4 regions of the Rahnella sp. R3(2024) genome follow, and region 2 is predicted to be linked to each of the others. Evidence: predicted binding sites of a transcription regulator. Region 2 holds the regulator's gene; each other region holds the start of a gene.
What was found. The regulator PhoB, encoded in region 2, activates phosphate uptake and scavenging genes when phosphate is short. The targets are predictions, from matches to a motif close to CTGTCATAAAACTGNCNNAT.
Positions count from the first base shown of each region.

Region 1: ABSH60_RS02855 (heavy metal response regulator transcription factor) is a predicted target of PhoB. The motif match lies at 3,235-3,254, and genes of this name have one in related genera.
Region 3: glpT (glycerol-3-phosphate transporter) is a predicted target of PhoB. The motif match lies at 1,807-1,826, and genes of this name have one in related genera.
Region 4: pitA (inorganic phosphate transporter PitA) is a predicted target of PhoB. The motif match lies at 2,312-2,331, and genes of this name have one in related genera.

Region 1 is NZ_JBHGBU010000001.1:649,911-655,328, reverse strand. It holds gene ompX (outer membrane protein OmpX) at 290-823, shown strand; gene ABSH60_RS02870 (molybdopterin-dependent oxidoreductase) at 937-1,701, opposite strand; gene ABSH60_RS02865 (cytochrome b/b6 domain-containing protein) at 1,694-2,359, opposite strand; gene ABSH60_RS02860 (hypothetical protein) at 2,506-3,129, opposite strand; gene ABSH60_RS02855 (heavy metal response regulator transcription factor) at 3,342-4,016, shown strand; gene ABSH60_RS02850 (heavy metal sensor histidine kinase) at 4,009-5,418, shown strand, end outside.
Region 2 is NZ_JBHGBU010000001.1:3,227,203-3,232,620, forward strand. It holds gene sbcC (exonuclease subunit SbcC) at 1-605, opposite strand, end outside; gene sbcD (exonuclease subunit SbcD) at 602-1,840, opposite strand; gene phoB (phosphate response regulator transcription factor PhoB) at 2,057-2,746, shown strand; gene phoR (phosphate regulon sensor histidine kinase PhoR) at 2,768-4,087, shown strand; gene ABSH60_RS14525 (cobalamin-independent methionine synthase II family protein) at 4,355-5,418, shown strand, end outside.
Region 3 is NZ_JBHGBU010000001.1:2,344,587-2,350,004, reverse strand. It holds gene tusA (sulfurtransferase TusA) at 1-96, opposite strand, end outside; gene ABSH60_RS10670 (7-cyano-7-deazaguanine/7-aminomethyl-7-deazaguanine transporter) at 331-1,002, shown strand; gene ABSH60_RS10665 (DcrB family lipoprotein) at 1,152-1,709, shown strand; gene glpT (glycerol-3-phosphate transporter) at 1,926-3,278, shown strand; gene ABSH60_RS10655 (sn-glycerol-3-phosphate ABC transporter ATP-binding protein UgpC) at 3,328-4,404, opposite strand; gene ABSH60_RS10650 (phosphomannomutase CpsG) at 4,446-5,418, opposite strand, start outside.
Region 4 is NZ_JBHGBU010000001.1:1,898,229-1,903,646, forward strand. It holds gene ABSH60_RS08635 (methyl-accepting chemotaxis protein) at 1-386, shown strand, start outside; gene ABSH60_RS08640 (hypothetical protein) at 428-736, shown strand; gene ABSH60_RS08645 (aminoacetone oxidase family FAD-binding enzyme) at 878-2,080, opposite strand; gene pitA (inorganic phosphate transporter PitA) at 2,403-3,908, shown strand; gene uspB (universal stress protein UspB) at 4,013-4,348, opposite strand; gene ABSH60_RS08660 (hypothetical protein) at 4,347-4,643, shown strand; gene uspA (universal stress protein UspA) at 4,697-5,137, shown strand; gene rsmJ (16S rRNA (guanine(1516)-N(2))-methyltransferase RsmJ) at 5,239-5,418, opposite strand, start outside.

The DNA of each region.
Region 1 (5,418 bases), 2.6 Mb from region 2:
CAGCGGATTTTCCGAAAAAAAATTTAAAAAGCCGAAAATGTTGCGAAAAAATGTCGATTTTTCGTCCAAAACTTTAGGAATTATCTGCTAATCTTAAAAAGTTCAATAAGTTTTTCTTATAGTTTTAGTGACGAAAATCACAGTAAAATTAATAAGATATAGCGTGTTGGAAACTTTATGTTACACGATAGAGTCCTTTGGACATCTATATTCAGGCAGAGTTTCACGCTGGTTTTTGTTATATTTTCAAACGTGAAGGTTACTTTGGTTTCCCATTTTGAGGTGGTTTATGAAAAAAATTGCATGTCTTTCCGCATTAGCTTGCGTAGTAGCACTGGGCGTTTCAACAAGCGCATTCGCTGACACCAGCACCGTAACCGCTGGTTACGCTCAGGGTGATATGCAAGGCGTTGCTAACAAAGCAAACGGCTTCAACTTGAAATACCGTTGGGAACAAGATAACAACCCACTGGGCGTTATCGGTTCTTTCACCTACATTGAAGACGACAGCACTCCGTCTTCTGGTGACTACCGTAAAGCACAATACTACGGTCTGACTGCGGGTCCTGCTTACCGTCTGGCTGACTGGGTTTCCATCTACGGTGTTGTAGGTGTGGGCTACGGTAAATTCCAGCAGAACGACAACGCAGCATCTACTGCAAACCGTCAGAAATTTGACAACAGCGACTACGGCGTATCTTACGGCGCTGGTCTGCAGTTCAACCCAATCCAGAACGTTGCTCTGGACGTTTCTTACGAACAGTCCCGTATCCGCAGTGTTGATGTTGGCACCTGGATCGCTGGCGTAGGTTACAGCTTCTAATTCTTCGCCGCAGCGTAACGCTTTGCCGTTACCCTCCCGCGAAAACAAAAACCGCTCATTGAGCGGTTTTTTTATGCCTTTTTTCCAGCCGGGGTGAGGGCGTTTATTGAGACTTAAATCCCGCTAAACCAGTTGTAGCCCTGATCTTCCCAGTATCCGCCCGGATATTCATTGGTGACAAAAATCGCGCCGATGTGTTTGGCATTTTTAAAGCCCAGTTTGGTCGGCATGCGCAGGCGTAACGGGTAACCGAAATCCGGCGGCAGCGGTTTACCGCCAAAATCCAGAGCCAGAATGGTCTGCGGATGCAGCGCCGTCGCCATATCAATGCTGGAATAGTAGCGGTCATCGCATTTAAACCCGACATATTTGGCGGTGAGATCCGCCCCGATATGTTGCAGGAAGGTTTTCAGCGGCACGCCTTTCCACTGGCCGATGGCGCTCCAGCCTTCAATGCAAATCAGACGGGTGATCTGGCTTTCCTGCGGCAGGCGCTGCAATTGTTCCAGCGTCCACGGCGCTTTTTTCTGCACCAGTCCGGAGACTTCCAGCCGGTAATTGGGGATGTCTATCTCCGGAACGTTGTATTCCGGATAAAAAGCATTGAAGCGGAACGGCGTGGTTATCTGATCTTCGCGGTAGGTTTGCGCCAGTTTCTGACCGCTGAACAGCCAGCCCTGAACCCGATCGTTCCAGCGCGACATCGCCCACAGCACTTTGTCGACCTGATCGCCGTCCTGCAAATTACAGCCGGTCAGCATCGATACCGCGCCCAGCGTCAGGCCGGAACGCAGCAACAGACGGCGCTGAATATTCACCAGCTGTTTGCGCTGGTCGGGCTCAACAATGATTTTTGGCCGGTCTGATTTTTCACTCATCCGTGTTCTCCTGCGTACTGATTTTTTTGCCACCGGTGATCATGGCAACGAACGTTTTCGGCACCAGCAACACCATCACCACGTGAACCACCACGAACAGCATCACGCCGCTCATGGCAAAGAAATGGACATAACGGGCGATATCAAAACCGCCAAACAGCCACACCAGGCCGCTGAACTGAACCGGTTTCCAGATAGACAACCCTGAGAGCACCAGCAGCAGGCCGAGCAGCAGCACGCCGACGTACATCAGCTTTTGCACCGCGTTGTACTGGCCGAGTTTGTGCGGCAGCCTGAACGTCACGGCACGGACCGTATCCCGCCAGACAGAACGTGGGCTGAACGGGAAAAAGTCACGCCTGAAATGGCCGGTGAACAGCCCCCACAGCACATAAAACAGGGCGTTGGCCGCCATCAGCCACATCACCGCCAGATGCCAGGCAATGTTGCCACCCAGCCAGCCGCCGAGGGTGGTGCTTTGCGGAAAGGTAAAAGAAAAAATCGGGTCGGCGTTATAAATTCCCCAGCCGCTCATCACCATGCCGATCATCGCGAAAAGATTAATCCAGTGGCACAGGCGAACCGGCCAGGGATGAATACGCTTTTTTTTCGGCAAAGAGGGCGGCGGGGAGGCACTTTGTGCAGAGGAGGTACGCAGCGGGGAGGGTTGAGATTTCACGGATAAACTCCTGCGTAATGAGAAACTGCGCAACATGAATGAGGGAGGATTCACCCTGCGCAGTTCTTCAAAAACAACTTACTCCGGCTGACAGACACGGCCCGCCGGAGCAGCGTGCTAAAGGGTTACATCGGCGGTGCGACGCCATCTTTACCGGCGGCGATACCACGGGCAACCAGTGCGCCTTTATCGTCTTTCATCGCAAACAGTACGATTTTAGTCCCAGGTTTCAGCAGGCTGCGGTCGCCCGGCGCCAGCAGAACCACCGGCACATCGTCAGGCACTACAACCGTTTTTTCTGCGTCATGATATTTCACGGTCAGCGTGCGGCCATTGGTGTTCACCAGTTTGCCGACGGTACCGTTAGTCATGGTATTGATTTTGCCATCGGCGGATTCAAACGGGTTGAACCCTTCGCCGCTGCCGCGCAGGCTTGGCGCGAAGACGTGCACTTCCAGCGCTTTCAGGGTGCCGTTGGCCTGTGGAACGGCCGCGGTACCGATGAAGCTGTCCGCTTTGATGTCGCTGATCTGGCCTTTCGTCACCGCGTTGATTTTGGTCTGATCGGTCAGTTTAACGTCCAGCTTATCGCCCTGACGGGTGGTGATCTGCATGGAGGAATCATTAACGGATTCAATGGTTCCGCGCGTAGGTTTGATGACGTTGTCCGCAGCAAAGGCAGATGTCATGCCGCTGCACATCAGCAATGAACCGAGTAACAGACCGGCCAGACGTGTTGGTGTGTTCATGTTTAACTCTCCAGTTTCTTACGTATTTTCATTCAGGTAGAGGTATCACTGCACGAGGCAGTGAGGAATGACTTCATTAAGAGTGGACGATAAACCGGGATTGGCAGATGACAAGTTGATGACAAAATTGTCATCAAAGGTGTCTGACGAAACTGATAAACTTCCCAGGAATCATTCTTTGGGTGAATGGTCATGCGGCGCTGAGGGCCTGAATGCGGATACTGGTGATAGAAGATGATGTCAGCACAGGCGATTACCTGAAAAAAGGGCTGACCGAAGCGGGTTACAGCGTGGATCTGGCGCGTAACGGCGCAGACGGGCTGTTTCTGGCGCTCGAGGACGGTTACGACGCGGTGATCCTTGACGTCATGCTGCCGGGGCTTGATGGCTGGCAGGTGATGGAAGTGCTGCGTAAAAAAAGCGACGTGCCGGTGCTGTTCCTGACCGCACGCGACGAAGTGCAGGATCGTATTCACGGTCTGGAGTTGGGCGCAGACGATTACCTCATCAAACCTTTCTCCTTCACCGAACTGGTGCTGCGTATTCGCACGCTGCTGCGCCGTCCCGCCGCCCGTGAGCCGGATATCTACAGCGTCGCCGATCTCAATCTCGATCTGCTTCGCCGTCGCGTCACCCGTCAGGATCAGACCATCGCGCTGACCAACAAAGAATTTATGCTGCTGCATTTGCTGATGCGCCGCGAAGGCGAAGTGCTGTCGCGCACCATGATCGCGTCTCAGGTGTGGGATATGAATTTTGACAGCGACACCAACGTGGTGGATGTGGCCATCAAACGCCTGCGCGCCAAAATCGACCGCGCCTTTGAGGTCAAACTGATCCATACCGTGCGCGGCATCGGCTATGTCTGCGAAGTGCGCCATGACTGAATTTGCTGCGAAATCAACACCACAACGCGCGATGTCCCTGACGCTGCGGGCCACGCTGCTGTTTGCACTGTTAGCCTCTCTGGTGGTGAGCGCCGTCGGGGTGTACCTCTATTATTCGCTGGAAAAAGAGCTGGTGCGCCGCGCCGATTATCAGGTCAGCGGCCGCGTGCAGTATTTCCGTCATTTGCTGGCGAGCGAATTTCCGCTGTCACAGCTCAGCCACAACCCCGGCCTGTTCGAAAATATGCTCGGCAACGAGCGCGATATTCTGACCTTCCGCCTCAGCGGGCAGCCTGCGCTGATTAACGTCAATCCCTCGCGTTTACAGTTACCGGCAGTGGCACCGGTGCCGGACGGCCAGCCGTTAACCCTTGGCACCGTGCATAGCCTCTCTGCGCCCGACGGCACGCCGGTGCGCTTTGCCCGTGCCGCCGTCAGAATGCAGGATGGCAGCACGGTGGAGATCACCGCGGCGCACTTTATGACCGGCGAAGCGCGGATGCTGTCAACGTTCCGCTGGCAGATAACCGGCGCAGTGCTGTTTGCCTATTTTCTGATTGCCGCGCTGGGCTATGGCGTCATCCGCCGGGGGCTGCGCCCGCTGCGGCAGATGGCGCAGGAGGCAACGAAAATTCATCCGGCCAGTTTATCCACCCGTCTGAGCAGTGAAAATGCGCCGCAGGAATTGCAGCAGTTGATCTATTCCTTTAACGACATGCTGGAAAGGCTGGCGGAAGGTTATCAGCGTCTGACGCAGTTCTCCGCCGATCTGGCGCATGAGATCCGCACGCCGGTGGGCGCGCTGATGGGGCATTGTCAGGTGGCGCTGTATCAGCCGCGCAGCACCGAGGAATATGAAACGCTGCTGGCGAACAACATGGAAGAACTGGAGCGTATTTCGCGCATGGTGGAAAACATCCTGTTCCTGGCGCGCGCCACCGATGCGCGTTCGGTGCTGACCCTCACCAGTATTGATGTGTCGGCGGAAATGACCCGTATTCAGGAGTATTTCGAAGGACTGGCGGAAGAGCGCGAGATGACGTTGCACAGCGCAGGGGAGGGGATTGTTTACGCCGATGCCATTTTGTTCCAGCGTGCGCTCAGTAATCTTGTCGCCAATGCCGTGCGCTATGCGCATCAGGGAACGGCAATCTGCGTGCGCGCAGAGTCTCATGGGAAAGGCATGGATATCCATGTGATAAGCCAGGGTGACCCGATCCCGCCTGAAAAACTCGGCAAACTGTTTGACCGTTTCTATCGCGCCGATGCTTCGCGCAGCGAAGGCGGCAGCTCCAGCGGGCTGGGGTTGTCCATCGTGCAGGCCATTATGGCGCTGCATCAGGGCAGCGTTCGGGTGGTGAGTTCCGCGCAGGGGGAAACCCGCTTCACGCTCACTTTCCCG
Region 2 (5,418 bases):
AAACCGTCCAGGGTGACGCGTGCCTCTTTATGCTGTTCAAATACGCGTTCTGACAGCAGACCGTAGATTTCGGTGCCGGTGAGTTCTTCCAGCAGCTCGGCGCGGTCGTTGGCGTCGGCATTCAGAAACGCCGCGAACTGGCCCTGCGACAACATCATCGATTTGGTGAAACGGCCAAAATCCAGTCCGGTCAGTTCGGCGATGGCATCGAGTTTATCGCGCACTTTATCTGCCAGAATTTTGCCGTCGGCCAGCAAGGCCAGCTCGACTTTTGGCGCCTGTAAATTGCCGTCCGGTGAGTTTTTCGCGCGGCGCTGGCTCCAGAATGCGCGATAGCCGATGCCTTTCACTTCAAACTCCACTTCGGCCAGTGACTCGGCGGTATGGCGGGTCATCAGTTCATTCTGACTTGGCGTGACGTTCAGGCGTGGCGTCTGATGATATAGCGCCAGACAAATGGCATCGAGCAGGGTGGTTTTCCCCGCGCCGGTCGGGCCGGTGATGGCGAATAAACCGTTGCTGGCGAACGGCTCGGCGGTGAAATCAATTTTCCATTCGCCTGCCAGCGAGTTCAGGTTTTTTAAACGCAGGCTGAGAATTTTCATTGTGCGCTGCCCTCCGTGCTCTGACCGCTGGTGACCTGTTCGACAACCTGGGCGAACAGCGTGCGCATCCGCGTCTGGCGCGGTTCATCCGTATCCGCTTCCAGCGACAATCTGCGTTCAAAAACGTCGCTGACGCTCAGCTCGCTGAGGGTTTCTTTTTCCTGCTGTTCGATGCTGTGAATCCGTTGTTCTTTACTGCGGCGCAGTAACACGACCTCCACCGGCAGTTCGGCGGTCAGCGCCTGAATGCGGCGCTGAATATCGCTGAGATAATCCTGCGTCGCCACTTCAATATCCAGCCAGACCGGTTTTGTAGCATCGCCTCCGGTGAAGTGCGCCAGCTGCTGTTCAATCTCCGCCAGCGAGCCTTTGATGATTTGCATCGGCTGGAAAACGGGGATCTCCAGCGTGTCGATGGCGTTGAGCGTGGCACCGTCGAAATCCAGCAGATAGACGCTTTTGACTTTGCTCAGCTCATCAAAACTGAGCGGAATAGGGGAACCGCTGTAACGGATATGTTCCGTTTTCGCCACGCACTGCGCGCGGTGGATATGGCCGAGCGCCACGTAGTCCACCGGCGGGAACGCCTGCGCCGGAAAGGCGTCAAGAGTCCCTATATAGATGTCGCGCACGGAATCAGAGGTGCTGACGCCAACGGTGGTCAGATGGCCGGTGGCGATGATCGGCAGCGGCAGACCCAGTTGGTCGCGTTTGGCCTGCGCAGCGTGCCACAGCGCATCATAATGCGCGGCAATGGCTTCCTGTAAGGCCAGCTGTTTGTCGCTGCCGGATTGCCCTGCCTGACTGGCGATTAAATCGCGCGGGCGTAAAAAGGGGATCGCGCAGAGTACGGCTCCCGGCGTACCATTGCGCTGATTTAACACCAGCACTTGCTCAGACAGATCTTCGCCGACGGTGGCGATCACCCGGGTATTGAGACAGGAAAGCAGCTCGCGGGACTCATTTAACGTGGCGACGGAATCATGATTACCGGCCAGCACAATCAGCTGACAGCCGGTGCGTTGTAATTCCACCACGAAGCGGTTATACAGTTCGCGGGCATAGCTCGGCGGTGAGCCGGTATCGAAAATGTCACCGGCCACGATCACGGCATCAACCTGATGATTTTCCACCTGTTCCGTCAGCCAGCGCAGAAAGGCCTGGTGCTCGGCGGCGCGGCTTTTGGTAAAGAAATACTGGCCAAGATGCCAGTCTGAGGTGTGGATCAGGCGCATGAAACTCCCTGTGGTTCGCGGTGCGGTAACAATGGCGCAAAGTATAAACGCCGACGGGGGACGATGTCCTGAGAAAATCGGACGTATTTCAGCAAGATGGCTGTTAAATTGCCGGGTAATGAACCATCCTTTCTATTCATAAATCTGTCACAAAACTGACGCATAATGGCGCCCGCAATCAAATAAAAGATCGCTAACCTATTGGCAGGACCTACGATGGCTAGACGTATATTAGTGGTTGAAGACGAAGCTCCTATTCGTGAAATGGTGTGTTTTGTACTGGAACAAAATGGCTATCAGGCTGTTGAAGCTGAAGATTTTGATTCCGCAGTGGCCCAGCTGGTCGAGCCTTATCCTGAGCTTATCCTGCTCGACTGGATGTTACCGGGCGGTTCCGGTATTCAGTTTATTAAGCACCTTAAACGTGAAGCCCTGACCCGCGAAATCCCGGTGATGATGCTGACCGCACGCGGTGAAGAAGAAGATCGGGTGCGCGGCCTCGAAGTGGGTGCCGATGATTACATCACCAAACCGTTTTCTCCGAAAGAACTGGTTGCCCGCATCAAAGCGGTAATGCGCCGCATTTCTCCGATGGCGGTGGAAGAGGTGATCGACATGCAGGGGCTGAGCCTGGATCCTTCCTCTCACCGGGTGATGGCCAACGAGCAGGCGCTCGACATGGGGCCGACCGAATTCAAATTATTACACTTCTTTATGACCCACTCAGAACGTGTTTACAGCCGCGAACAGTTGCTGAATAACGTCTGGGGCACTAACGTTTATGTGGAAGATCGCACCGTGGACGTGCATATTCGTCGTTTACGTAAAGCGCTGGAAACCAGTGGACATGACAGAATGATTCAGACTGTCCGTGGCACGGGATACCGTTTCTCAACGCGTTATTAATCCCCACAGCGGAGAATCTGTGTGTTAGAACGTTTGTCATGGAAACGGCTGGCCGGCGAATTTTTCCTCTTTTGCCTGCCAGCGATCATTCTCGGCATTTTTGTCGGCCATTTTGGCTGGCTTCTCTTTGCGTCGCTGCTGGCGGCGCTGGGCTGGAACTATTACAACCAGCTTAAACTCTCACATTGGCTGTGGCTTGACCGCAGCATCACCCCGCCAAACGGGCGCTGGAGCTGGGAGCCGCTGTTCTACGGGCTGAACCAGATGCAGATGCGTAACCGTCGTCGTCGTCGCGAATTAGGGCAATTGATTAAACGTTTTCGCAGCGGTGCAGAATCGTTACCTGATGCGGTGGTGCTGACCACCGAAGAGGGCAATATTTTCTGGTGTAACGGTCTGGCGCAGGAACTGCTGGGCTTTCGCTGGCCGGAAGACAACGGGCAGCACATCTTTAACCTTTTGCGCTATCCGGAGTTTCGCGCCTGGATCCAGGCCCGGGATTTCAGCCGTGCACTGAATCTTCAGCTGAATAATGAGCATTACGTGGAGTTTCGCGTGATGCCTTATTCTGAAGGGCAATTACTGATGGTGGCGCGGGATGTCACGCAAATGCGTCAGCTCGAAGGCGCGCGACGCAACTTCTTCGCTAACGTCAGCCATGAGCTGCGTACGCCGCTGACCGTTTTGCAGGGCTATCTGGAAATGATGGAAGACGCCAAGCTGGAAGAGCCGTTTCGTTCCAAAGCGCTGGATACCATGCAGGAGCAGACGCGACGCATGGACGGGCTGGTAAAACAGTTGCTGACGCTGTCGAAAATAGAAGCCTCTGCCAATATGGATTTGCACGAGAAAGTCGATATTCCGGTGATGCTCGGCATGCTGGAGCGTGAAGTGCAAACGCTGAGCGGCGGCCAGCATGAGGTTGTATTCCGTATAAACGACAAGCTGAAGGTCTTTGGCAACGAAGATCAACTGCGCAGCGCGGTTTCCAATCTGGTGTACAACGCGGTGAATCACACCCCGGCGGGCACCCGCATTGAAGTCAGCTGGCAGCAAACGCCGCACGGCGCGCAGTTCCAGATAAGCGACAACGGGCCGGGTATTGCGCCTCAGCACCTTCCGCGCCTGACCGAACGTTTCTATCGCGTAGACAAAGCGCGCTCCCGCCAGACCGGTGGCAGCGGGCTGGGCCTGGCGATCGTCAAACATGCCCTGAGCCATCACAACGCCAGGCTGGAAGTCATGAGCGAAGTGGGTGTCGGCACCCGCTTTATGTTTACGCTGGCGCCGCGGTTGATTGTTCCGCAAGACGCCGGTGCGCAAGCTTCCATTAAGCCTTAACCCTCTCAAGCCTGTTATCTGTGGATTTCAGGCTTTCTTACTCTCTTCCAAATGAACATTTCCTCTAAATGAACATTCTTCCCGCTAACGTGAATTTTATTCATGTCTCATGAAGATTCCTCTGTTGCTGATAAGCGTGCTGCATGACACTATCCAATCAAAGACGTTTAGACATCCAGATGTCTATATATAACGCAACGCAATTATTTACTTTGTAAATCATTGGTATTCCGCCATACGCCGCGGGGTGCCTAAAAGGAGTCATGCATGCAACGTACAACCCCTCCATTCCGCGCCGACGTTGTCGGCAGTTTTCTGCGCCCGCTGGCGATTAAAGAAGCGCGTAAACAGTTTCAGGCTGGCGAGATTGATGCCGCTCAGCTGCGCGCTGTGGAAGACACTGAAATTCGTCGCGTGGTGGATTTGCAGCGTGAAGCCGGTCTGCAGGTGGTCACTGACGGCGAATTCCGCCGGGCGTGGTGGCACTTCGATTTCTTCGAAGGGCTGGACGGCGTGGAAGGTTACGACGCGGTGCAGGGGATCCAGTTCAACGGCGTACAAACGAAAGCACGCAGCATTAAAGTGGTGAGTAAACTCGGTTTTGGCGCACACCCGATGCTGGAAGATTTCCGCTTCCTGAAAAGCATCAGTGGCAGCGCGGTGCCAAAAATGACCATTCCAAGTCCGAGTGTGATGCATTTTCGCGGTGGCCGTGACGCCATCAGCAAAGAGGTTTACCCCGACCTGAAGGAGTATTTTGACGATCTGGCACAGGTTTACCGTGACGCCATCAGGGCGTTTTACGATGCCGGTTGCCGTTATCTGCAACTCGACGATACGGTCTGGGCGTACCTGTGTTCAGAAGATCAGAAGAAGCAAATCCGCGAACGTGGGGATTCTCCGGAAGAGTTAGCACGCACTTACGCAGACGTGCTGAATAAAGCCATCGCCGGGAAACCTGACGATCTGGTGATTGGTCTGCATGTTTGTCGTGGCAACTTCCGCTCCACCTGGATTTCAGAAGGCGGCTATGAGCCGGTCGCGGAGATCCTGTTTGGCGGCGTGAACATCGATGCTTTCTTCCTTGAATATGACAACGAGCGTTCCGGTGGTTTCGAGCCGCTGCGCTTCATCAAAAAAGGCCATCAGCAGGCGGTTCTGGGATTGATCACCACAAAATCCGGCGAACTGGAGCTGGCGAAAACGGTGGAAGCGCGTCTTGCAGAAGCGGCTGAGTATCTGGATATCAACCAGATTTGCCTCAGCCCGCAGTGTGGTTTCGCCTCGACAGAAGAGGGCAACAGCCTGACCGAAGCCCAGCAGTGGGAAAA
Region 3 (5,418 bases), 880 kb from region 2:
GGTACGTACCGCTTTGCGAACCATCATTACGGGTTCCGGGCAACGCAGGCCCAGTGCATCAAGCTGATGGTCCGGGTTGATAAAGGGATCGTTCATTTCGTTTCTCAACATCTGGGTGCAGGAATGCGCGGTTGTCTGGCAAAGGCGAACAGTTTAACCCGCAGAATTTCTGGTGCAACTCACGCGGCTCATTGCGCTAAAATTAACCGTTGGATCTGTTGCGCAAACGGTGCGCAAACAGGTACTATGCGCGCCGCACCGAATTATCGGCGCGAAAAGTCACAATATTCTTGGGTTCCCTCACCCCAATTCACTAAAAAGGTCACATCTATGTACTCTTTTACTGCTCAGCAGCGGTTTTCCGCGCTGATATGGCTTTCGCTATTCCACATCGCCATCATCACCTCCAGTAACTATCTGGTTCAGTTGCCCGTCTCCATTTTTGGTTTCCACACCACCTGGGGCGCGTTCACCTTTCCGTTTATTTTTCTGGCCACCGATCTGACCGTCCGTATTTTTGGTGCTCCGCTGGCGCGGCGCATTATTTTGTCGGTGATGGTGCCGGCACTGGCGATCTCCTACGTGATTTCCGCGCTGTTCTTTGAAGCGCAATGGCAGGGTGCAGAAGCACTCAGCAGCCTGAATATCATGGTCGCACGTATCGCCACCGCCAGTTTTATGGCGTATGTGCTGGGGCAAATTCTCGACGTTCACGTGTTTAACCGCCTGCGCCAGAACCGCCGCTGGTGGATAGCGCCGGTCGCCTCGATGTTCCTCGGCAACATCAGCGACACGCTGTCGTTTTTCTTTATCGCCTTCTACAAAAGCAGCGATGCGTTTATGGCCCAGCATTGGGTGGAAATCGCGATGGTGGATTACACGTTCAAAGTGCTGATCTGTCTGGTGTTCTTCCTGCCGATGTACGGCATGCTGCTGAACATGCTGCTCAGGCGTTTGTCCGCACAGGGAAATCACGACCACCCGGCCCTGCGCGCGCACTGAAAATTCGCGGGGGCAAATGGCTCCCCGCTCACCTCGCTAAAAACAAAAATCGCGCCATAATCTGACTTGCATTTGTGGCGTGAATAGGTTGCCATAAGGCCGTTAAATCAACATCTCAGCCTGATAAACAGGTCACTTAAGGAAGCCCGATGCGTAACTTCGCTAAAATGATGGGAATGGCAGTACTGATCGCCGGTCTGACTGCGTGTGACGGGAAGTCCACTGATGCACCGGATGCCAATAAAGCCGCCGCCGCCGCCGCGACAACCGCGCCAGTCAGCCTGCTGGATGGGAAAGTGACTTTCTCCCTGCCGCAGGGAATGAGCGACCAGAGCGGTAAGCTGGGCACGCAGGCAAACAACATGCACGTGTATGCTGACAGCACCGGTCAGAAAGCGGTGATTGTGATCCTCGGCGATAACACCACGGAATCGCTGGAAGTGCTGACTGCCCGTTTGCAGGATCAGCAAAAAGCCCGTGATACCAACTTGCAGGTCGTGACCAACAAATCGATTCAGGTTAACGGACAGACCATGCAGCAGTACGACAGCGTCATCACCTCGGCCGGTCAGAAAGCCTATTCTTCAATCGTGCTGGGTAAAGTGGACAGCCATTTGCTGACGCTGCAAATTACCCTGCCAGCCGACAATCAGCAGCAGGCGCAGGCTGATGCAGAAGCCATTATCAATACGCTGAAAGTGCAGTAAATTCAGGGTCAGTGACACCCTCAGGCGGAGCTCAGGCTCCGCTTTTTTTTATCTCCGTCAGCCACTTTGCTTCTCCGCACGCTCCTCCGTAATAAAAATGTAACAATTCTGTCATAACTCACAGTTCGTTTGCGCGCAAACCGCTAACATGATGTTCGTTTTAGAACACACTTGCTCATGACGAGTCTGACCTGATTTATGCCATCGGAGGCATGTATGCTCAGTATTTTCAAACCCGCACCACACAAAGCTCCCGTGGATGAAAACCACGTCGACCCGCTTTATCGCCGTCTCCGCTGGCAGATTTTCATGGGGATTTTCTTTGGTTACGCCGCCTATTATCTGGTGCGCAAAAACTTCGCACTGGCCATGCCGTACCTGATCGATCAGGGCTTCTCCCGTGGCGATCTCGGTTTTGCGTTATCCGGTATTTCTATTGCGTACGGCATCTCAAAATTCATTATGGGGTCGGTATCAGACCGCTCGAATCCGCGCGTGTTTCTGCCCGCCGGTTTGATTCTGGCTGCGGCTGTGATGCTGTTTATGGGCTTCGTGCCGTGGGCAACCTCAAGCATTGCCATCATGTTTGTTTTGCTGTTCCTGTGTGGCTGGTTCCAGGGCATGGGCTGGCCGCCGTGCGGACGCACCATGGTTCACTGGTGGTCACAGAAAGAACGCGGCGGCGTGGTATCGGTATGGAACTGCGCACATAACGTCGGCGGCGGTATTCCTCCGCTGCTGTTCCTGCTCGGGATGGCATGGTTTAACGACTGGCACGCAGCGCTGTACATGCCTGCTTTCGGCGCGATCCTGCTGGCCGTATTTGCCTTCATGACCATGCGCGATACCCCGCAGTCCTGCGGTTTGCCGCCGATTGAAGAGTACAAAAACGACTATCCGCCGGACTACGTGAAAGAATCGGCTGAGCAGGAACTGACCGCGAAACAGATTTTCATGCAGTACATTTTGCCGAACAAACTGCTGTGGTATATCGCGCTGGCAAACGTATTTGTTTACCTGCTGCGCTACGGCATCCTCGACTGGTCACCGACTTACCTGAAAGAAGTGAAGCATTTCGCGCTGGATAAATCCTCGTGGGCATACTTCCTGTATGAATATGCGGGGATCCCGGGGACGCTGCTGTGCGGCTGGATGTCGGACAAAGTCTTCAAAGGGAATCGCGGCGCAACCGGCGTGTTCTTTATGGTGCTGGTGACCATCGCCACCGTCGTGTACTGGCTGAACCCGGTCGGCAATCCGGGCATTGATATGGCCTGCATGATCACTATCGGCTTCCTGATTTATGGCCCGGTGATGCTGATTGGTTTACACGCGCTGGAGCTGGCACCGAAAAAAGCAGCGGGCACCGCAGCAGGCTTCACCGGTCTGTTTGGTTATCTCGGTGGCTCGGTCGCCGCCAGTGCGATTGTCGGTTACACCGTGGATTACTTCGGCTGGGACGGCGGCTTTATCGTGATGATCGCCGGTTGTGTGCTGGCCGTGCTGCTGCTGGTTCTGACCATGCTCAGTGAAAACAAACACAAAGCGCAGCTGGCTAAAAGTGCCTGATTGAGGATCACCGGCAGCCAAAAGGCACCCCTGGGTGCCTTTTGGTTTTCTACGCCATGGCCTGTGGGATCCGCTTTCCCTGTGCATCAAACAGTAAAACACTGGCGGCATTAAACCCGAACCTGAGGGCGGTATGGCGGGGAAACGAAAGCTGTTTCGACGATTTCATCTTCAGGGCGTGCTCACCAAATGTTGCGTACACCAGCGTCGAATCCCCCTGAAGTTCCGTAAAATCGACCACAACGTCAAACGCATGATCTGTCGCTTCCTCCAGGCGTAACAGCTCGGGGCGGATGGCGAGCGACACCGTCTGTCCGTCCTGCGCCGCCGGGAATTTATCCCCCAGCGGAAACAGCGGCTGCCCGTTAACCCAAAGCTGGCGTCCAACGACCTGCGCCGGGATCACATTGATTTTCGGCGTGCCAATAAAACCGGCAACGAAAAGGCTGGCGGGATGGTTATAAAGCTCAACCGGCGTGCCGATTTGCTCAATATTGCCCTGATTAAGCACCACAATCCTGTCCGCCAGCGTCATCGCCTCGACCTGATCGTGGGTCACGTAAATCATGGTATTTTTCAGGCGGCTATGCAGCTGACTGATTTCCTGTCGCATCTGTACGCGCAGCGCGGCGTCAAGATTCGACAACGGCTCATCAAACAAAAACACTTCCGGCTGCTGGACAATAGAGCGGCCAATCGCCACGCGCTGACGTTGTCCCCCGGAAAGATGCTGCGGTAACCGGTCAAGCATCTCGTCGAGACGTAAAATCAGCGCAGCCTCCTGAATGCGTCGCGCGATTTCCACCGGCGGCGTGCGGATATTCTTCAGGCCAAAAGCCAGATTCTGCCTGACGGTCATGTGCGGATAGAGTGCGTAGGACTGAAATACCATCGACAGTCCGCGTTTTCCGGCGGGCAACCCGGTGACGTCGGTTTCCCCGATGCAGACGGTGCCGGCGCTGAGCTGATCCAGCCCGGCAATCAGGCGCAGCAACGTCGATTTCCCGCAGCCTGAGGGGCCGACCAGCACCAGAAATTCACCGGAACGGATCTCCAGCGACAAATCGGCAATGACGGTGGTTTTGTCATAATACTTTTTGATATTTTTGAGCGTTAAGCCTGACATAACGTTGTCCTTTCAAACCAAAGGGAGCGCGATACGAGGAATTACTCCCCTGCCAGCGCCAGCAGTGCCCGGGTACTTTCGGCAAGTAACGCCGTGGAGTGACGGGTTTCAACATTGAGGCGTAAAAGCGGTTCCGTATTGGAAGCGCGCAAATTAAACCGCCACCGTTCGAATTCCATACTCAGCCCGTCAACGACGCTGACCGTCACCGCCTGGCTGGCATAATGCTCACGCACACGGCGGATGGCTTCTGCGGGCTGGCTGACGGTGAGATTTATCTCGCCGGATACCGGGAAAAGCGCTTTACGGGCGGCAATCAGACCGGACATTTTCTGGCCGGATTTGCTGAGATGTTGCAACATCAGCAAGGCGGGGATCATTCCGCTGTCGCAATAGCCAAAATCGCGGAAATAGTGGTGCGCGCTCATCTCGCCGCCATAGATGGCGTTTTCGCTGCGCATTCTTTCCTTCATAAAGGCATGGCCGGTTTTTGTTTCCACGGCGATACCCTGACGGGCAGCGACAATGTCACGGGTATTCCAGATCAGGCGGGGATCGTGAATGATCTTCTCGCCAGGCGAGCGTTGCAGAAACTGCGCCGCCAGCATGCCGACGATGTAATAGGCCTCCACGTAGTCCCCCTGCTCATCAAAAATGAAGCAGCGATCAAAATCGCCATCCCACGCAATACCGATATCCGCCTGATGCAGGCGTATGGCAGCCTGAGTGGCGTGGCGGTTTTCAGGCAGCATAGGATTCGGGATACCGTGGGGGAAGGCGCCGTCCGGCTCATGGTGAATTTTAATCAGGGTCAGCGGGATGTTGCGCGCCTGGAAGGCCTGCTCCAGCGCATCCAGCGTCGGGCCAGCTGCGCCGTTGCCGGCATTCACCACCACACGCAGGGGGCGCCCAAAAGGCAGCGTTAAATAACTGAGCAGGTGATCAAGATACGCGCTGCGGTTTGAACATTGCTGATAAAAACCGGCCTGCGCTGTGCCAGAGAAATGATGATTT
Region 4 (5,418 bases), 1.3 Mb from region 2:
AAGCCGGTGCCCATCAGGCGGGCGATGTCGGCGAGAACATGAACTCGATGGGCAACGCCATCCGTCAGGTTACGGATCTGGTGAACGAGATTGCCGCTGCGGCTACCGAGCAGAGTCAGGGGATTTCTCAGGTGCATCAGGCCGTTAATCAGATGGATGATGTGACCCAGCAGAACGCCGCGCTGGTGGAAGAAGCCTCTTCAGCCTCACGCTCGTTGCAGGATCAGGCCGACGGCCTGGCGCGGCTGGTGGGTGAATTCCGCCTGAGCGACGCCACCGGTCAGCGTCAGTCCTTCGTAAAACCGGCGCAGACGCTGGCTGCACTGCCGCGCACCCAAAAACCGGGCACTCCGCCACACAATGAGGCCGACTGGCAACGTTTCTGATCAGGCTTTTACCGTCGTCTTATTACAGGGAGAACAGCATTATGGATAATCTTGAGGAGCACGCAGACCATCTGGAAAAGCACAAGGCATTGGTGGAGAGCTTTGAACAGATGGCGGCGCTGGTGAATCAGCTTGCCACCGGGGAATACCGGTCGCTGGATCTGTACATCAATAACTGCCGCCATTTTCGCGATCGCAGCCTGGAAGTTCAGGCAGTGCTGGCAGATAAATGTTTTGAAACTTACCTGATGCGCCACGATATAACGCTGTATTACAGCATTCACAGCGTGAATATGGCCTTTGGCATGATGACCAATATGCTGGAAAACCTGAAAAGATTCTTGTCCTGAGAACGCGTTAAACAGTGCCAGATACCTGACACGGAGCATGTGAAGGGTCACCCTGAAGATTCGCGAGTATTTTCAGGGTGTTTTTGTATTCATCGCCGTGATAACTGGCAGCCAGTCGCGGTGCGAAATTGATGAATTGGGTTAGCTGACGCGGCCAGCCACCAAATCCTGCGCACAGGCCCACGCGGAACTCCACGCCCACTGAAAATTGTAACCGCCCAGCCAGCCAGTCACGTCCACCACTTCACCGATAAAGTACAAACCCGGCACTTTCGCAGCGGCCATGGTTTTAGAAGACAACTCCCTGGTATCGACACCGCCGAGCGTCACTTCTGCCGTGCGGTAACCTTCGGTGCCGTTCGGCTGCACCTGCCAGTTTTGCAGTTGTTCAACCAGCTCCGCCTGCTGCGGCACGTTGAGCTGTTTGAGCGTCACGTCCGGCAACTGGCCGAGCGTTTGCAGACATTCCACCAGACGCTTCGGCAGTTGCATCGCCAGCGTATTTTTCAGGCTTTGATTGGGATGTTCCTGCCGCTGCTCATTGAGAAACGCCGCCAGATCGACATCAGGCAGTAAGTTAACGCTCACAAACTCACCAGGCAGCCAGTAGCTGGAAAGCTGTAAAACGGCCGGGCCGGACATGCCGCGATGGGTAAAGAGAATGCTTTCACGGAAAACCGTGCCGTCTTCTGCGGTCAGCACCGCAGGCACTGACACGCCCGAGAGGGTTTGCAGGTGATCCAACAGCGGTTTGTGCAGGGTAAAGGGCACCAGACCGGCGCGGGTCGGCAATACTTTCAGCCCAAACTGCTCCGCCAGACGGTAACCGAACGGCGTCGCGCCCAGTCCCGGCATGGAAAGCCCTCCGCTTGCAACAACAAGTGAGTGAGTGCTTACAGTTGAGCCGTTCACCTTGATGACAAAGCCATTTTCCGTTTTCTGTACGTCGGAAATCTCACTGCGCAACCGGACATCGACATTGCCCAGTTCGCATTCTTTATCCAGCAGCGCCACAATTTGCTGCGCGGAGTCATCGCAAAAAAGCTGACCGAGGGTTTTCTCGTGCCAGGCGATGTTGTAGCGGTTGACCATGTCGATAAAATCCCACTGGGTGTAACGCGCCAGGGCGGATTTGCAGAAATGCGGGTTTTCGGAAAGATAGGCGGCCGGTTCGGCATACAGATTAGTAAAATTGCAGCGTCCGCCCCCCGACATCAAAATTTTACGTCCGGTTTTCTTACCATTATCCAGCAGCAGAACCCGGCAGCCACCCTGTCCGGCCTGCGCTGCACAGAACATGCCTGCCGCACCCGCACCTATGACTACCACATCAACCTGTTCCACTTTTGGCCTCTCTTTCCGGAAAATTCAGCTACGTTTTAAATAGGATACGCCCTGCGCACAGGAGGATTTTGACCGCTGCGCGTCGCGGATTGTAAGGGACTGACGGGGTATAAACCAGTCACAGGGGCATTGCATGAGGCAAAGTAAGCAAATGTTTCAGACTGCAAAGACCCAACAACCTGCTGATTAATAAATAGTTAATCTACATTGCAACATTTTTTGAACTGTTTTTAATCAAAAAAATGTCATATTTTCCTTTTATCGGCCCCCTGTTCTCGCAGATAATGCGCGGCGTTCATGACCACTAACTGGCGTAACAATTATGCTGCATCTATTTGCCGGGTTGGATATTCATACCGGTTCGTTATTGATTCTCGCGTTACTGTTTGTCCTGTTCTATGAAGCCATTAACGGTTTTCATGATACGGCCAATGCAGTAGCAACCGTCATCTATACCCGGGCAATGCGTTCGCAATTAGCGGTCGTGATGGCGGGTGTGTTTAACTTTCTTGGCGTCATACTCGGTGGTTTGAGTGTGGCTTATGCCATCGTCCATTTGCTTCCAACCGATCTTCTGCTCAACGTGGGTTCCACTCATGGCCTTGCCATGGTGTTCTCGATGTTACTGGCAGCGATCATCTGGAACCTCGGCACCTGGTATTTCGGCCTGCCGGCGTCCAGCTCCCATACGCTGATCGGCGCCATCATTGGTGTCGGGTTGACCAATGCATTAATGACTCACACGTCCGTGGTCGATGCATTAAACATCCCAAAAATGATCGGTATTTTTGCCTCTCTGATTATCTCGCCTCTGGTCGGGATGATTGTGGCGGGGACCATGATTTTCCTGTTACGTCGCTACTGGAGCAGCAACAAGAAACATGCCCGTATCCACCTGACGCCTGCTGAACGTGAAAAGAAAGACGGCAAGAAAAAGCCGCCGTTCTGGACCCGTATTGGTCTGATCCTGTCGGCTATCGGCGTGAGCTTCTCTCACGGCGCTAACGACGGTCAGAAAGGCATCGGTCTTATCATGCTGGTTCTGATTGGTGTAGCTCCGGCAGGTTTTGTGCTGAACATGAGCGCCACCGGTTACGACATTACCCGTACCCGCGACGCCGTGACGCACCTCGGGCAGTATTATCAGCAGCACGTTGATGCGGTACCCCACGTGGTAGCACAAACGCCACTGGTGCCTGCGCCAGACGTGAATATCGCCCCGACCGATGCAGCAAAAGTGTTCCATTGCGACAGCAGCCATGCGCTTGATGCTATTGGCCGTGCGCAAACTCTGCTGACCAATCTTCCGTCCTACAGCGCATTGTCACCGGATGAACGCAGCCATATGCGTCGCCTGCTGATGTGCGTGTCTGATACGGCAGATAAAGTCGCTAAGCTGCCGGAAACGTCACCTGCGGATAAACGCTTCCTGGGTGAACTGAAAACCGACATTCTTCAAACCGTGGAATATGCTCCGATCTGGATCATCATCGCTGTGGCTCTGGCACTGGCGCTGGGCACCATGATTGGCTGGAAGCGCGTTGCGACCACCATTGGCGAGAAGATTGGTAAGAAAGGCATGACCTACGCACAGGGTCTGTCAGCACAGCTTACTGCGGCGGTGTCTATCGGTGTTGCCAGCTACACGGGTATGCCGGTTTCCACGACACACGTGTTGTCCTCTGCGGTGGCGGGCACCATGATTGTGGACGGTGGCGGTGTGCAGTCGAAGACCGTGAAAAACATCGCGATGGCCTGGATCTTAACCCTGCCAGTCTCGATTGTCCTTTCCGGCCTGTTGTACTGGATTGCGCTGAAGCTCATCTGATAAGCGTCTGAATCTCGGTTCAGAATAGAAAAAGGCGACCTGTGTTGAACAAGGTCGCCTTTTTTATTTCCTTTTTCACACATCCTCACAACGATTATTCAGATTTAATACCAGATGAGCATCGCCATCATACTGATGAGAATAAGCCCTACCAGCGCTGTCGTCAGAACAAACTGACCGCGCACCCGCTCACAACGGCGGATAAATTCAGGATCGTGATGTTCAACGTAGCGCTGAGCATAAATATAACGCACCAGCCTGATTTGCTTACTCGGTTGCCCGTGAGACGTAAAGAATCCACCGCCATCAACATATTGATACAGCAGGGGATCACATCCCCGAAGAACCACCAGCAATGCGCGCAAAGAAGAATAATAGCGCAGCATATTCACCACACACACAAAACACAAAGCCCAAAATAGCGCAACGGGACTGATCATGATTCCCCCTCAAGGCGAACTCACCCCGCGCACTGCGGCCATCAACTCTGCCGCACACCCGACGTTTCGCCCTGCCTTTCCGCGATTTCACACCCCCGGACACGAATATGTCCGCCCTCTTTCACATCACAGAAAATTGCCAAAACAGGAGAAGCCTGCATTATTCAGTGTAGGAAACGAATCTGGAAATAGGGAAGACGCCTCATATTATTTATATCTATCGATTGCCGGAACAGGAAATGGGATCTGTATGCTTGATTTGTTTAACCATTTTGGCGCTATACTAAAAGCATGACTTTCGCATGATGCAGATATTGCTGTTAACCGACTTATGGAAGGAGTTTTCTTATGGCTTACAAACACATACTCATTGCTGTAGACCTGTCGCCGGAGAGCAAGGTTTTAGTTGAGAAAGCCGTCTCCATGGCGCGCCCTTACAACGCTAAAGTGTCCCTGATCCACGTTGATGTGAACTATTCAGACCTGTACACCGGCCTTATCGACGTCAATCTGGGCGACATGCAGAAACGTATTTCCGAAGAAACTCACCACGCGCTGAATGAATTGTCGCAAAACGCAGGTTATCCGATTTCAGAAACCCTGAGTGGCAGCGGTGATTTAGCACAGGTTCTGGTTGATGCGATTAATAAATACGGCGTGGATTTGGTGCTGTGCGGCCATCACCAGGATTTCTGGAGCAAACTGATGTCCTCCGCCCGCCAGCTGATCAACACCGTACATATCGACATGCTGATCGTGCCGCTGCGCGATGAGGAAGAAGAAGCGTAAGACACACTGTCTCGCTGAAACGGCTATAAAAATGCCCGCAGGTGAAAAACCGGCGGGCATTTTTTTATGGCTATAGCGGAAGTGGCTAAAGCACCAGCGCGTTACAGCGGCGTATAAATATCAAACCGGTGGCTTTTGGTGACCACGGCGGCCTGGGCAGGAATATCGGCCATCGGCGGGGCGTAATCCGGGCGTTTCACCACGATGCGTTTTGTCGCTAAACGCCGCGCCGGTTCCAGCAGGCCATCGGCATCTTCATCCGGGCCGACAAGTCCCTGAAA